Regions from separate parts of the Lactobacillus sp. M0393 genome, predicted to be linked through region 2. Evidence: predicted binding sites of a transcription regulator. Region 2 holds the regulator's gene; each other region holds the start of a gene.
What was found. Region 2 encodes NrdR, which represses ribonucleotide reductase genes. Its sites were predicted from a motif close to ACACNATATATNGTGT; they were not measured.

Region 1 (5,222 bases), on a different contig from region 2:
TGCGGGATATCTCCCAGTCGTAGCTACTAAAGGTTACTCGTTTAGCAAAGCGAGTTGCCAATCTGAAAACATCTTTTAAATCCCAGTTTTCTTGTTCGGCAATATACGGGAATACTTCAAACAGGTTGCATGGTTCACCATTACCCAAGGAAATTTCTCCACAAGGGTTAGTACCTTCAACATCACCGTCAATATCTTTTTGATAACCGTCAATGATCCGGCCATAATTACGAGATAAATCCAGGTTAACTATTCCCGGTTCACCATTTTCTCTAATACCGTTTGCGATTGGTTCATATTCATCAAAGTTAGAATCAATGGCTACACTGTTGTTTGAGGCCCAACGGTGGTGGTAAAGTTTGTCTTTATCTTGTTTCATAGTGATAAAGTCTTGGTCGGTGCTTGTACCTAAAGCTAGTTCCGCTGACCTTCTTACATTACCAGCAACGACTGTTTTACCAATCAGGTTGCAGATATCCGTACAATCAACAGAAGTTAAGTTGCCGTCAGCCCGGTTGTTAATAATGTTGTTAATATCGAAAAACATTTCCACTAATGGCATAGGACCAGAAGCGGTACCGCCAAAGCCGTGAATTTTAGCTCCGTAAGGACGAATTCTGCTGATGTCAAGTACCAGCTTGGTCTTATTCTCGGGATTAGTTTGATTGAAGTGCATGTCGATTAAACGGGCATTAGCTAAAACCCAACCTTCGCGAGTATCAGGCAAATTGTAATAAACGTAATCTGATTTGTCCTTGCTTTGCTTGGCCCACTCATCTTTATCCGTTGCACCAATTTTAACTGAATCAGCGTATGAAGCACTCTTTTTATCAATTACAACCGTTAAATCAATTTTATTATCAACTGTAGGAATCTTTTTAATATTGTCTTGGACAACAGAAAAGCCAACGCCGCCACCTTTCATTGATTCGTCAAAAAGAAATGAAAAAGGCATTGAAACTGCTTCTTGCGTTTGACCTAAATAGTCGGGAACTATATGGCTATCACCGTATTTTTGTGGCCGAATAGCAATAAACCAGCAATTATTTAACGAGTCACCATTGCGCTTTTGGTAGTCGGTGCCGGAAACCCACAGATTACGTCCAGAAGGCGTTGCTCCTAAACCGTACACTAGTTTAAATAAATCCTTGGCTTCGTTTGTTAGTTCAGCGACTACTTCTTTTGAAGGAGTGCCTTTGAGACGAGGATCAAGGTTAATGTTGCCCTCAATTACACGTTTAACCGTTTCGTCCCAATTTTCGGAACGATTTTTTTCCGGAAGCCATCTGGCATAGGTTCGTTTATAAGTAACCCAGCCAAGTTCTCCCCAATGGGGGGTGACATTTTGTTTCACTTGATCAATGTAGCCCTGATCCAACGTTATGCTCGTATTTTTCATATTCAAAGTCACTCCTTAAAATTAATTATTGTTCCACAGATACATTATCTATGGTGTCCAATAGAACTATACCACAATATCTTGTATTTGATAGAGAAAAATTTAGTCTCAAACACAAGTAAAAGTCACAACGTGATGTGCGAGTAAGTTATCGAGGTTAATAAAAAATCATATAGCATTCGCAAATATAAAAAAGCATAATAAGTTAAAAATGATACTTATTATGCTTGAATATATGTTTAATTTTGGAGATAAACTAGCGTCTAACTAGGGTAAATATGAGAAAAATGACTCCCAGAAAAACAGCTACCGGAATCAGTAATTGAACAAAGAAAAAGAAGGTCAGAGCACAGGTCAGAAGGAAAAATAGAATTTTAAAAAAGCCAAGACCCATTTTGATAAAAAGCCAAATGAGAAACAAAACCAATAATAGTGTAAACATGCCCAATCACCCCTTTTGCTAAAATTAAAGGATATTATAGCTGATTTTGTGAAATTACAGTAGCAATGTAACCCAAAATTTAAAAATAGTTAATTTTGTTCTTTATCTGTGAAATATTGTTATAATGAATCTCCACACTAATTTTTAGTGAATACGTGTTATATTCTGAGGAATAGTTGGAGAGGAAGAACATGCTTGCGTTATAAACAAATAATTTTTGATGTTGATGATACTTTAATTGACTTTGCTGCTACAGAAAGTTTTGCTCTGCAGAGTCTTTTTAAAGCGCACCAATGGCCGTTAACTGATGAGCTGCAGCGGGACTATCATGCATATAATCAAGGTCTGTGGCGTGAGCTTGAGCAGGGCAAGATCGACTATGAGCAGCTGAGTAAAATAGCTTTTGCCAATTTTATTCAGGCTAAATTCGGGATTGAAATTGACGGCTTAGCAGTAATGAACGAATACCGCTCTTATTTTGGCGAAGCTCACAAACTGCTTCCGGGTGTAGTTGATACTTTACGCTATGCCAAAAAACAAAATTATGCATTGACTATTTTAAGCAATGGCGAAGCATATATGCAAAGACATCGGCTACAATTAGCCGGAATCGCTAATTATTTTTCGTTGATTGTGACATCAGAAGAAGCAGGATTTGCTAAACCTGATGCCCGTATCTTTGACTACTTTTTTGCTCATACTAAAATCGGCCCGGAACAAACAGTTTTCTTTGGTGACGGTTTGCAGTCAGACATACTAGGTGCAGAAAAATATGGCTTTGACAGTATTTGGTATAACCACCGGAAACGGAAAAACACGATGAACTTACATCCGTTATACGAAGTAACTACCTATCCTGAATTTGTAGCTTTACTTAAAAGCGACTTCCAAAAACAACCGCAATAATTGCTATCTTTTACTGTAGAAGTATAGTTCAATCCGGTATAATGATGGGAGAGGTGAAAAATTATGACTAGCAAAATTCATTCTTTAAATGATACTTATGAACTAAATAATGGCGTCAAAATACCGGTTATCGGACTGGGAACCTGGCAAACTCCTGACGGTGAAGTTGCTCAAAAAACCGTTGAGAATGCACTGGATCTAGGCTACCGGCTAATTGATACTGCTGCCGCATATGGTAACGAAGAAAGTATTGGTCGGGGGATCAAAGTAAGTGGAGTGAACAGACATGATTTGTTTGTAACCACTAAGTTGTGGAACGATCATCACGGCTATCAAAAAACTAAAGCTGCCATTGACGAAAGCTTGACTAAGTTAGACTTGGATTATCTTGATTTGTATCTAATCCATTGGCCTAATCCTGCTCCTGTGCGTGATCACTGGGCTGAATTAAATGCGGAGAGCTGGCAGGCAATGGAAGAGGCAGTGCAGGCAGGGAAAATTCGTGCAATTGGGGTCTCTAATTTTAGACGCAAGCATTTGGCTGAACTACTGAAAACTGCCAAAATTCGTCCGGCTGTAAATCAAATTTACTTGAATCCTAGTGATATGGAGGAAGACGTAACAGCTTATAACAAAGAGCTGGGTATTCTCAGTGAAGCTTACTCACCACTAGGCAGAGGAGATTTATTTGCCAACGAAACAGTAGTTTCTGTAGCCCAACACTATGATAAAAGTCCAGCACAAGTCCTGTTACGCTGGTCGTTGCAACATGGCTTTGTTCCATTACCAAAATCGGTCCACCGCGAGCGTCTTGAATCCAACTTACAAGTCTTTGACTTTACTATATCTGAAGAAGATATGGCTAAACTTGATGGTTTGCATGGAGCAGGTAAGTTAGCAAACGATCCAGATCAAACGGATTTTTAAAAGGTGAATAAGTGATGAAAATTGGCTTTATTGGGGCTGGTAAGATTGGCGCCGCAATTATTAAGGGCTTGTTAAATGCTAAAAATCCCAGTGAAGATATCTATGTTTTTGACGGCGGACAGCATCACACAGCGCAAAAACTTGCAGCTAAGCTGCACTTAACCTTGATCAATAATTATGATGATTTTAAGGATTGTCAAGCGGTGGTAGTTGCAGTGGGCGGCTCAATTACTGCAACCATCATCAAAAATTTAGGCCCAAAATATCATGGCATAATTTTGTCAACTGGTGGCGGTGACCTGACTCAGATTAATGAAAATCTTCCGCAAGGCACTACCTTTGCCAAAGTTGTACCTAATACACCGGTTCAAGTTGGAGCTGGCATTACTGTTATTAGTTTTCTGCCAGATGAAAGGGCGGAAATAATCGCTGCTGTGAAAAAGATTTTTACTCAAATGGGAACAGTATATGTCGTACCCGAAAACTTACTGGGTATCTACGGTACGATAGCCGGGTGCACACCTGCTTACGTTGACTTGATGGTTGCGGCTCTTAGTGATGCTGCTGTGCAAAACGGCGTTAAACGGGCAGAATCGTACCAGATAATTAACCAAATGCTTTTAGGTACCAGTAAATTGGCATTAGCTAGTAAAAAGCTGCCTGAAGAGTTAAAAGATGAAGTCACTACCCCAGGTGGTTCAACCATCAGAGGCGTCACCAAACTGGAAGAAATGGGCTTTAGAAACGCATTAATTCAAGCTGTTAATGCTTCTGCCAATTAAATTAAGCCTAAAAAAGACATCAGATAATTTTATCTGGTGTCTTTTTGTATTATTTGAAATGTTAAAAGTGTATTTAAGAAGGGAAATAAGTGTAGAAATTAAAACTCTTTATTTAAATCAACTGGAGTATCAGCTTTTTCACCCTTAATTAACTTCAAGTTGTTGTCAAAGGCCTTAACGACCATGTTGCGTACAGCGTGAGTAGTGTAGAAGGCTGTGTGTGGTGTAACCAAAACATTTGGCCGTGCGATTAAGTCAGCCAGACGCTTGTCAGGAAATTCTTTGCCACTAAAGTCACTGTTGAAAATACCAACTTCGTTTTCGTAGGTATCCATTACAAAGCCAAAAATCTTGCCTGAATCAAGACCGCGCACAACTGCATCTGTATCAACTAATGGTCCACGAGAAACGTTGACGATCACAACGCCGTCCTTCATCTTCTTGATTGAATCATCGTTAATCATGTGAACATTTTCTGGAGTATCAGGAACGTGAAGTGAAATAACGTCAGCCTTAGCGTAAAGCTCATCTAAGTCGTCAACGTAGTAGCCCTTCTTTTCCAATTCTGGGTTCTTGAAAATATCGTAGGCAATAACTTTAGCGCCAAAGCCTTCCATAATTCTCATGAATACTTGACCAATATGACCAGTACCAACAACACCAACTGTTTGGTCACGTACTTCGCGACCAATTGTAGGTGCCCAGCGAAGATCATGCTTAGCGATTTTTTCGTCCATTGCCTTATCTTGTCGTAAAACTCTGGCAG
Region 2 (5,222 bases):
AGCGCAAGTGTTTCTTGATACTAATTTCCCTATCATGAATCAGCTTACTGTCCTCAGGAACAAACTTGAGACTAATGGCATTTTTATTCATAATTAAATCAGGATAGTATCCTTGAGTTACCGGATCTTTTTTATGTTGGCTAAGATAAAATTCAAACAGGCTGGGCAGACTTTTATCAATTATGCTGTCGTTAAGCTGCTCTTGGTGCTGGCTGATAAATTGTTGCACTTTGGGTTCAGCCAATACTTTTTGCTTAATTTTAGCTGTACTTTCCTCACCTGCTTTAGCTGTTTGTCCTTTAACCATAAGTTTTTTGATGGGTTGCATTTTATTTCACCTACTTCATGCCGTTTTGATCTTCAAAATTCTTGAAAAATTCTTTTAATTCTGCACTGGAAACATCCGATTTTACCTTTGGCTTTTGCTTATTCCAGTCAGTGCCCTTTTCAACCGTTTTTCTGGCAGTATAAGCATGATACCGATTGCTTCTTTGCATTTGTGCCCTTTTTCTCTTGTCCATGTATTCCAAGGCTTGACTTGCAGTCTTTACCCCGTGTTGCAGCCAATCATGAAGTATTTTATTTGCCAAGCGAAAAGAGATATTAGGACCACTTTTTAAACAAGCATAAGTCAAAACGTTAAGCAATTCTGCCGGTATTCCCTTATCGTTATATAAATTATCAAGCACTTGATATTCACTGGCATCAACAAAATCATTCCGCTCAGTTTTTAAATGATACAAAAACTGGGCTGGAGTATCAGATTGAGCTTTCTGCAGTAGCTGCTGTTCATCTTCATTTAAGTGACTATTATTGACAAGCTTGTCTGTTAGTTCTTCTTTTTTTGGCAAATGCCGGCGCGTATCAGTTCCATGAATACTGTTAGCGATAGATTGCTTAATTTGACGCATATTCAAATGATAATCACCATGTAAGCAAGGTATTGCTTCATCAACAAATTCTTGCTCGGAAAGTCCGTACATGCGCATAACAGCTCGAATAGCATCTTCATTCTGATCAATTTCGCTGCCCGTGATTTGATAAATTTCAAATTGCTGTTTCATAAAATCCCAGTCAATATGCTCTTGATCATTGACGGTAGCAAAAGCTTTAGAAACAGAACTGTTTTCTTTAGCAGCTTTTTTCACATCAATAGAAGGATCAATTGCTTCTTGGTCAGGTAAATGAAAAACTTCCATAAAGGATGCAGATACGTTAGGTGCTTCCTTAATTCCACTGATGCTGCTTTGACTTTGCTTAGTTTCTCTAGCAAACTCATGGCTCAATTTATTAAAGGCTGTAACACCCACTTTTTCTTTTAATAAACTTGCTAAAAGTGCGGTGGTAAAAAACTCACTGCTGGAAGGAACACTTTTAAGTTTAAAACATAAAACCTGACCCATAATTTGGTTAGCAAGCAAATGGCTTTCAATTAAACCGACAGCTTCAAGTTTATGCAACGCGGGAAATAATTTTTTGATATCGCAGTCGGCTTGCTCCTGCAAAAAATAGAGACCTTTGGCATCAGAGAGCATCGCTTGCGGATTGTAGTCTTCATTTAAGCTTAAATAAACTGCCAGCGCCAGAGATCCTATGAGCGGCTGGTATAATTTGATTAAAACCCGTAAATCCTTCGGAAAAATATCCACCCTGTTAGCAATGAAAAATGGTTGTTTGGGATCATTTGTCTCAAACATAATTAATTACCTTTCTCCCTTTTTGCAATCATATCTTCCATGGTTTTCATGAAGCTAGACATATCTTTGAATTCACGATAAATAGAGGCAAAACGAATATAAGCGACATCATCAATTTTAGCTAGTTCATCCATTACCAATTGACCAATCTTTTTGGAAGAAATCTCACTAACTCCTTGCTGACGTACTTTGTTTTCTACATGATCAACTAATTCTTCAAATTGCGAACTAGATATAGGACGCTTTTGTCCCGCAGCCATGACGCCGTGTAAAATTTTTTTCCGGTTAAAAGGTTCACGAGTGCCATCATTTTTGATTACCAGTAGTGGTGTCGTCTCGACTCTTTCAAACGTAGTAAAACGAAAGCCACAGTTTTCACACTCACGCCGCCGTCTGATTGCACGATTTTCATCACTGGGGCGAGAATCTATTACTTTTGATGCATTTTTATGACAATTAGGACATTCCATATTAATACTCCTCTTTTATTTTAAGAAGCAACTGCTCAAGTTGATATTTCAGATCTTGCTTTGTACCAACATTATTAATTACAAAGTCAGCTAGTTTTTCTTTCTGAGACAAGGACATCTGACTGCGAATACGTTTCAAAGCAGCATCTTTACTTAAATGATCCCTTAACATCAGCCGCTTTAACTGCAAAGATTCAGGTATGGCAATTAATAAAGTGCAGTCACAATATTTTTGACCATTTGCTTCAAACAAAACTGGTGCATCTACAATAATTAAAGGCTTTTTAGCAACCTTGTTTAGCGCAATTTTAGCTTGTATTTCTTTAAAAATCAACGGATGGGTAATTTTATTAAGAATGTCAAGCTGCTTTGCGTCATTAAAAACCATTTGGCCTAAAACTGATCGGTTGATTGATTGATCTTCATTAATTATTTGGAGACCAAACTGTTTTCTAACCAATTCATAACCTTTATTACCAACATTTAAAATATCATGAGCTATTTGGTCACAGTCTATCACGGGTATGTGCTTTTCTTTAAAAAAGATATCTGCTGTGCTTTTACCGCTGGCTATTCCACCAGTTAAGCCCAAAATAGTTGTCATTTATAAATCACCTGACATTTAGGGCAAAAAGTAGTGCCCCGACCGTTTACTTTAATTTTTTCAAGAGGAGTTCCGCAACGTTCACAAGGTTCGCCTTTATGACCATAGACCTGCAACATTTTTTGAAAACCGCCGGTCTTGCCATTAGCATCAAGATATGTATGAACAGTAGTGCCCCTTTCTGCTATGGCCAATTCTATCAACGAATTAATATTATCATGCAGTTCTGCTACTTTTTTTGCTGGGATACTATTAGCCATACTTAATGGGTGAATTTTTGTTTCCCACAAAACTTCATCTACGTAAATGTTACCAAGACCGGCCACAACTGACTGATCAAGCAAGGTATTTTTGATATTTTTCTTTTTACGAGCTAGGCCTTTTTGCAAGTATGAAACTGTAAACGCCTGTGAATTTGGTTCAGCGCCTAATTTGCCAATACCGGTACTTTCTTTCTCTGTGCCCGTTGTAATCAACTGCATGCGCCCGAACTTACGCACATCATTGTAACGCAAAGCAGAATTATCGTTAAAAACAATTTGCACATGATCGTGTTTATCTTTTTTGGTATTTACTTTGACTAAACGATATTTACCTTCCATGCGTAAATGCGATACCACAGTTAAATGACCACTAAGACGAATAAGCAAATACTTAGCATAACGATCAATTGTTTCTATTCTTTTACCAGCTAACTGCTTTTTAAATTCTTTTGCATCACCAGTTATTATTTTAGGATACCAAACAGTTACTTCTTTAATCGTTTTTCCCTTAATCAGGGGAAGTAGTGTCCGCCTGACAGTTTCAACTTCTGGCATTTCGGGCATTAAAATTACTCCTTACTTAGCATCAAACCAATTGTGACCATAACCAGAATCAGCTACAAGAGGAATATCAAGTCTCACAGCAGACTGCATAACTTCTGGCACAATCTTTTTAATAGTTTCTAATTCATCTTTTGGTACATCAAAAATCAATTCATCATGAACTTGAACCACCATCTTAGTTTTAAGATGCATCTCATCCAATTTTTTCTGCATATTAATCATCGCAATCTTGATAATATCTGCAGCTGAACCTTGAATTGGTGAGTTAATCGCAGTTCTTTCCGCAAATGACCGCACATTATAATTCTTGGCATGAATATCAGGTAAATAGCGCCTTCTGTGCATAATTGTTTCGGCATAACCTTTTTCACGGGCAACTTGAACTGCCTTATCCATATAATCCTTAATTTGCGGATATTGTTCAAAGTAATTATCAATAAATTCCTTAGCTTGTTTGCGACTGATATTGAGATTTTTAGATAAGCCATAATCAGAAATACCATAGACAATACCGAAGTTTACCGCTTTTGCTCTGCGACGCATTAACGGCGTAACGTCAGAAGTTGATTTCAGATGAAAAATTTTCATAGCCGTATGAGCGTGGATGTCATAACCCGTTCTGAAAGCTTCCTGCATTTGTTCGTCACCGGAAACCTGTGCCAAGACTCGTAATTCAATTTGAGAATAGTCACAAGAGAAAATGTAGCCATCTGGTTCACTTGGCACAAAGGCTTTTCTAATTTGCTTTCCTTCTTCCGTTCTGGTAGGAATATTTTGTAAGTTAGGATCAACTGAGGACAAACGACCAGTAGCAGTCAATGTTTGTAAATACCTGGTATGAACCCGACCGTCTTTTTGGATAACATCCAGTAAGCCATTGACGTAAGTTGACTGGATTTTAGCAATTTGCCGGTAAGTCAAAATTTGATCAATAATCGGGTTTTCATCTTTTAACTGATTCAAAACATCAACTGAAGTCGAATAACCGGTTTTAGTCTTTTTAACAGGCTTTAAGCCCATTTTTTCAAACAAAATATGACCTAATTGTTTAGGTGAATTAATATTAAATTCTTCACCGGCTTCATCATAAATTTGCTTTTCCATTTTCTTAAGGTCAACCGCAAATTCATCTTGGAGCTGCGTTAAGGTATCAGCTTGGACTTTGATACCGTTTATTTCCATGACAGACAAAACCCGCGCAACCGGTATTTCAATATTGGCAAAAAGATCGTCTTGCTCATGTTCTTTTAGTTTAGCCAGCAGAGTATCTTTTAAGTTTGCGATTGCTTCAATTTTGCCAGCCAAATGGTTGAACAACACCTGATCGTCCTCTGGAATATGGACGCTTTTACCTTTGCCGTAAACATCATAATCGCTTTTAACCGAATTATCACCATACATGCGACAAATTTCACCCATGTCGTCAGAATTATTTTCGTTATTGATTAAATATGAAGCAAGTAGCATATCATAATCAATAGAGCAAGCGTGAATACCCAATCGGTTCAAACCAACTGTAGTTCGTTTTAAATCAAAGACATTTTTGGCAATTTGCTTATTTTCCAGAATATTCTTAAGTTGCGGCTTTTTTAACAGGTCAACATTGCGACTCACATATATTTGC
Region 3 (5,222 bases), on a different contig from region 2:
CAGAATAACCTGCGGGTTACTCAGCAGCTGCCTTGCCAGTGCAATTCGCTGCTTTTGCCCACCCGAAATGTTGTTACCGGCGTGTTTTAAAACAGTGTCAAGCCCGCTGACACTATCAATGACAAATTTTTCCAAACCTGCACGCTTAATCGCAGTCTTCAGCTCTTCTTCAGTTGTCTCTCGGCCTAAAGTGATGTTATAACGCAGGCTGCCATCAAAAATATAGGCTGACTGATCAATATAAGCGATCTGCTTATGTAGCGACCGCAGACTAAGCTCGCGGTATTCATTGTCATCCCAAGTAAGTGATCCTTGATAGCCTGTTAACAAACCACCAATTAATTTTACCAGGGTCGACTTACCGCAGCCTGACGGACCAACAATAGCTACCCGTTCGCCTCGCTTAATGCTGCCGGCAACATTCGTTAAAATAGGTCTGTCATTATTAGGATAGCTGAACGAAAGGTCGCTAAATGCAATTTGCTGAGTCAAAGGAGCAACATTCTTGTCCCCTGTTTTTTCCTGCGTATTAGCTAATTTATTATATTTGTCAAAAATAGGTTGAACTGCCCGAATTGAAGTTAGATCAATACTGATTTCTGTCAAGCTGCCAAAAACATTACCGGACATTGAACCAACAATTAAAATAGCTCCAATTGGAATCTGATTGTGAAAGGCCAGATATCCGGATTCAACAGTTAAAATAGTTTGAGCAGATATACTTATCAGATTAATCAATGAATTAGAGAATGACATTTCCGTAATGTAATTAACCCGAGCCTGTCCAGTCTTATCTGATGCCGCAAGAACTATTTTATTGAGCAATTTTTGCTGACCAAGCGTGAGCAGGTTGACAAAGCCCTCAAGAACATCGGTTATTTTTGACGTTAATACCTCATTTTGCTTGCTTTGTTTTTGCGATAATTCCTCCAACTTTTTCTTAAAAAGACGGGGAAATAAAATCATAATAACAGCAAAAACCAAAGTGGTTACAAATAAGAGTGGATGGTAAGAAAACAGGATGACACTGGCAATAATTCCTAGGAGTGCGCTGCTAAATGTTTGCTCTAAACTGAAAAAGCCATCTTGATTAATTTGGTTAATATCGTTAGTAAACCAGGAAACATAATCAGCTTCCGTGTGCTTGTTGAAATCTTCATACTCTTGACGACCAATTATATGGGCTAATGCGTTCCTAATGGAATTATCGACGGCCTTGATGATTACAGCGGAATACCGTGAACTACAAAAAAAGAAAATCAGAAAAAAGCCCCAGCTAAGCAAGTTTAAACCTGTATCAACAATAAAGCCCTTTAAACTGTGCTGAGTCAAAGCAGTAAGTGCATTACCTTTAAAAATGCTGGCAGCAGTTTGTGCTAAATTCCGCCCAAAATAGAGGATGGCTAAAATTACATACATGCCTGAATTACGTTTAATGTAGGTCCAAAGCGAAAATTTTGTTATAGTATCGTCCATGATTTACTTCCTGTCTAAATCCCTATTTTTAGAGTTAATACTAAAATGATTTTGGTTTAATAGAATAATATGGTTTTTGCATTACTTCTTCAAAAGACTCTTAACTGGTACTTACAGCAGGAGTTGTACTATCTAAAGATAAAAATCTTTTCAAGATATCAGTTATGCCCTCTTACTTCCATCATTTACTAATAATTTTATAATTTACTTACTATCTTATATCTTTTTTAACATTAAAACAATTTCTTTTTAATTTTCATTCTTAGAATTTTCCCATAGCAGCAGTATATAAATATCAACTGCAACTTTTTCGAGCTTTTAAAAAATAATTCGTTCTATAATTGCAAAATCACTTATATACTTAATGCAATCAAAACGAGCAATTATTGACTACTTTATTTATCACAGAATCGAAAGAATCAAAGTACAGAATAAAAGGGCTTAACACCGAATGATATCGGCATCAATCCTCAGTAAAATAATTAATTAAGATTTATCAGCCAGATTTTTTGGTTTCACGTGTAACATCTAATTTTGTAATAAATTATTTACTTGAATACTTAATTTTTTATTCTGTATTATACAAAATTACTTGACTTTTTGATTAAAATTTTAATTTACTTTTTGCTTGTATACCACTATATCTCGTATTAAACTAAATAAGAATCTATATATTGTATTTATGAAAGAACGTGATCCAAGTTATTGTTTTAAGTGGGCCAATTGGAGCCGGTAAATCCAGTTTAACTAGTATTTTAGCTGAGCACTTAGGTACACAAGCCTTTTATGAGGGAGTTGATAATAATCCTGTTCTTCCTTTATATTACCAAGACATGAAACGCTATACTTTTTTGCTTAATATCTATCTGCTTAACCATCGTTTAGCACAAATCAACCAGGCAATTCGTGAAAAAAATAGTGTATCAGACCGTTCAATTTATGAAGATGCACTCTTTTTCAAAATGAACGCGGACAGTAAAGTAGCTGACCCTACTGAATTTAAGATATACGACAGTTTACTCGAAAACATGATGGAAGATACCCCAGGTAATCCTAGCAAAAAGCCAGATTTACTAATTTACATTCATGTTTCCCTGGATACAATGCTTAAACGCATTAAAAAGCGGGGTCGTTCATTTGAGCAAATCAGTACCGATCCTAGTTTAAAAGACTATTACGCTAGGCTAATTAAGTACTATGAACCATGGTATGAGAAATATGATGCATCTCCTAAGATTAAGATCGACGGGGATAAATACGATTTTATCTGCGATGAAGATGCTAAAAAAGAAGTTTTAAATCAGATTGATGACAAATTGCACGCAATAGGCAATTTAGAATAGAGAAGGAACGTGATGACAGTTATTGTTTTAAGCGGGCCAATTGGAGCCGGTAAATCCAGTTTAACCAGTATTTTAGCTAAGTATTTAGGAACCAAACCATTTTATGAGAGTGTCGATAACAATCCTGTATTGCCACTTTTTTATGCTGATCCTAAAAAATACGCATTCTTACTTCAGGTATTTTTCCTAAACACTCGTTTTCGTAGTATCAAGGATGCATTGACTGATGATAATAATGTTCTTGATCGTTCAATCTATGAGGATGCCCTTTTCTTCCAAATGAATGCGGACATTGGTCGTGCAACGAAAGAAGAAGTAGCTACCTATTACGAACTGCTTAATAATATGATGAGTGAGCTCAAACATATGCCTAAGAAAAATCCAGACTTGCTGGTTCATATTAAAGTTTCATACGACACCATGATTAAAAGAATTCAAAAACGTGGTCGACCTTATGAACAATTGAGCTATGATGCAACACTGGAAGATTATTATAAGCGGCTTTTACGCTACTATAAACCTTGGTATGAAAAGTATGACTACTCACCCAAAATGGAGATAGATGGTGACAAACTAGACTTTATGACTGATAAGCAGGCTAGAGAAGTTGTACTTGATCAAATCGTTGCCAAACTAAAAGAAATGGGTAAATTACCCGAATCATGGAATAAATCCACAAATATTCAAATAGATTAACAATAAATAAATTATTATCAAAAGGTCATTAGAACTATGTGCTAATGGCCTTTTTATGTTGCCTATTACGATTTTAAAGTGCTGTTTAATTTATAGGAAAAGCTCTAAAAGTGAGGAGTAGCAATTAGATAGCTGGATGACAATTTAAATATTTTGTTACTTACTCAAATAAAAAATCAGAAAACTATGTTATTATTGAATCATATATTTTTCACATATTTTTTTAATTAATTTATCCAGCTTTAATTAGCTCGACTAGGCTAATCATTTACCCGCCCTATTAAATTAATTTTGTAAGAAGGAGAAAAAATGAATTATATCCTTTCAATTATGCCCTCTCTCTTTGCAGGCGCAAAAATGACATTAATTTTATTCTTTTGGACTTTAATTACTGCTATTCCCTTAGGAGTCATAGTTAGCTTAGGCTTACTGTCACATTTTAAGCCTCTACGGTTAATTCTAAAATTTTATATCTGGATTATGCGGGGTACCCCACTCTTGTTACAATTAATTTTTATTTTTTATGGCTTACCCATAGTCGGAATAATTTTTCAACGCTACGATGCAGCGCTTTTTGCTTTTATCTTAAACTACACAGCTTATTTCGCAGAAATTTTCCGTGGGGGCTTTCAGTCAATTCCAATAGGACAATATGAAAGTGCTCGGGTTTTGAGGCTAAATTACTGGCAAACTTTGACACATATTATAATTCCGCAAGTTAGTAAAATTGTCATACCCTCAATCGGAAACGAAGTTATCAACCTGGTTAAGGATACTTCGCTTGTTTATGTCATCGGTCTAGGTGAACTTTTACGTGCCGGCAATGTTGCTACTGCCAGAGACGTAACACTGATTCCTTTAATGATAGTCGGGATAATCTATTTACTAATGACTGGTATAGCATCATTTTTGCTAAAGAAAATTGAACGCAATTTTGCAAAGTGGAAGTAAATTAAAGGAAACAATATGCTAGAACTTAAAAACATTACCAAAAAATTTGGCTCACGCACTATCTTAAACAAATTAAACCTCACTATTCCTGACAGAGAGATTTTGGCCATTGTAGGACCTTCGGGAGCGGGAAAAACCACTCTATTGCGCTGCTTAAGTGGTTTGGAAAGAATTGATTCAGGTGAATTCTTATGGGATGGGCAAAAATTCGACCCGACTGCTCCTGATAGCAAAAGTCATATTATCGGAGTCGTTTTTCAAAGCTATGAGCTTTTTCCTAATTTAACTGTAATTGAAAACATTACTTTGGCACCAACCCTAGTTTTAAAAGAAACTGCAGAGCAGGCGCAAACTCACGCACAAAAGTTATTGCAACAACTGGATTTAACTGGTAAAGAGGATCTTTATCCCTATCAGCTTTCTGGAGGTCAGCAACAAAGAGTAGCTATTGTACGTGCGCTAGCAATGGAGCCTCATATCTTATGTTATGATGAGCCTACCTCTGCTTTGGACCCAGATTTAAGAACAAAAGTCGGAGAAATAATTTTAAAACTTAAAAATAATAACAAAATGACACAAATTATTGTGACTCATGACATGGAATTCGCCAGTCAAGTTGCTGATCAAGTATTCAAAGTTAAAGCATTAGATGATAAGAAGGTAATATAAGTGAAAACTAAGCGCCTCTTAACCCTCATAATAACGCTCATCTGTACTTTATTTATTTCTGCCTGTAGTGGCATATCAGTTAATAGA

Region 1: the regulator NrdR is predicted to act here: its motif matches at 1,471-1,486, upstream of nrdJ (ribonucleoside-triphosphate reductase, adenosylcobalamin-dependent).
Region 3: the regulator NrdR is predicted to act here: its motif matches at 2,112-2,127, upstream of H3R29_RS07180 (deoxynucleoside kinase).

What each region holds. Positions count from the first base shown of each region.
Region 1 is NZ_JACFPK010000009.1:9,684-14,905, reverse strand. It holds gene nrdJ (ribonucleoside-triphosphate reductase, adenosylcobalamin-dependent) at 1-1,399, opposite strand, end outside; gene H3R29_RS08175 (YjjG family noncanonical pyrimidine nucleotidase) at 2,037-2,747, shown strand; gene H3R29_RS08170 (aldo/keto reductase) at 2,811-3,674, shown strand; gene H3R29_RS08165 (pyrroline-5-carboxylate reductase) at 3,689-4,456, shown strand; gene H3R29_RS08160 (D-2-hydroxyacid dehydrogenase) at 4,555-5,222, opposite strand, start outside.
Region 2 is NZ_JACFPK010000004.1:171,272-176,493, forward strand. It holds gene dnaI (primosomal protein DnaI) at 1-328, opposite strand, end outside; gene H3R29_RS04495 (DnaD domain protein) at 339-1,697, opposite strand; gene nrdR (transcriptional regulator NrdR) at 1,700-2,167, opposite strand; gene coaE (dephospho-CoA kinase) at 2,169-2,771, opposite strand; gene mutM (DNA-formamidopyrimidine glycosylase) at 2,768-3,598, opposite strand; gene polA (DNA polymerase I) at 3,611-5,222, opposite strand, start outside.
Region 3 is NZ_JACFPK010000007.1:70,285-75,506, reverse strand. It holds gene H3R29_RS07185 (ABC transporter ATP-binding protein) at 1-1,476, opposite strand, end outside; gene H3R29_RS07180 (deoxynucleoside kinase) at 2,169-2,819, shown strand; gene H3R29_RS07175 (deoxynucleoside kinase) at 2,832-3,515, shown strand; gene H3R29_RS07170 (amino acid ABC transporter permease) at 3,825-4,466, shown strand; gene H3R29_RS07165 (amino acid ABC transporter ATP-binding protein) at 4,482-5,135, shown strand; gene H3R29_RS07160 (amino acid ABC transporter substrate-binding protein) at 5,136-5,222, shown strand, end outside.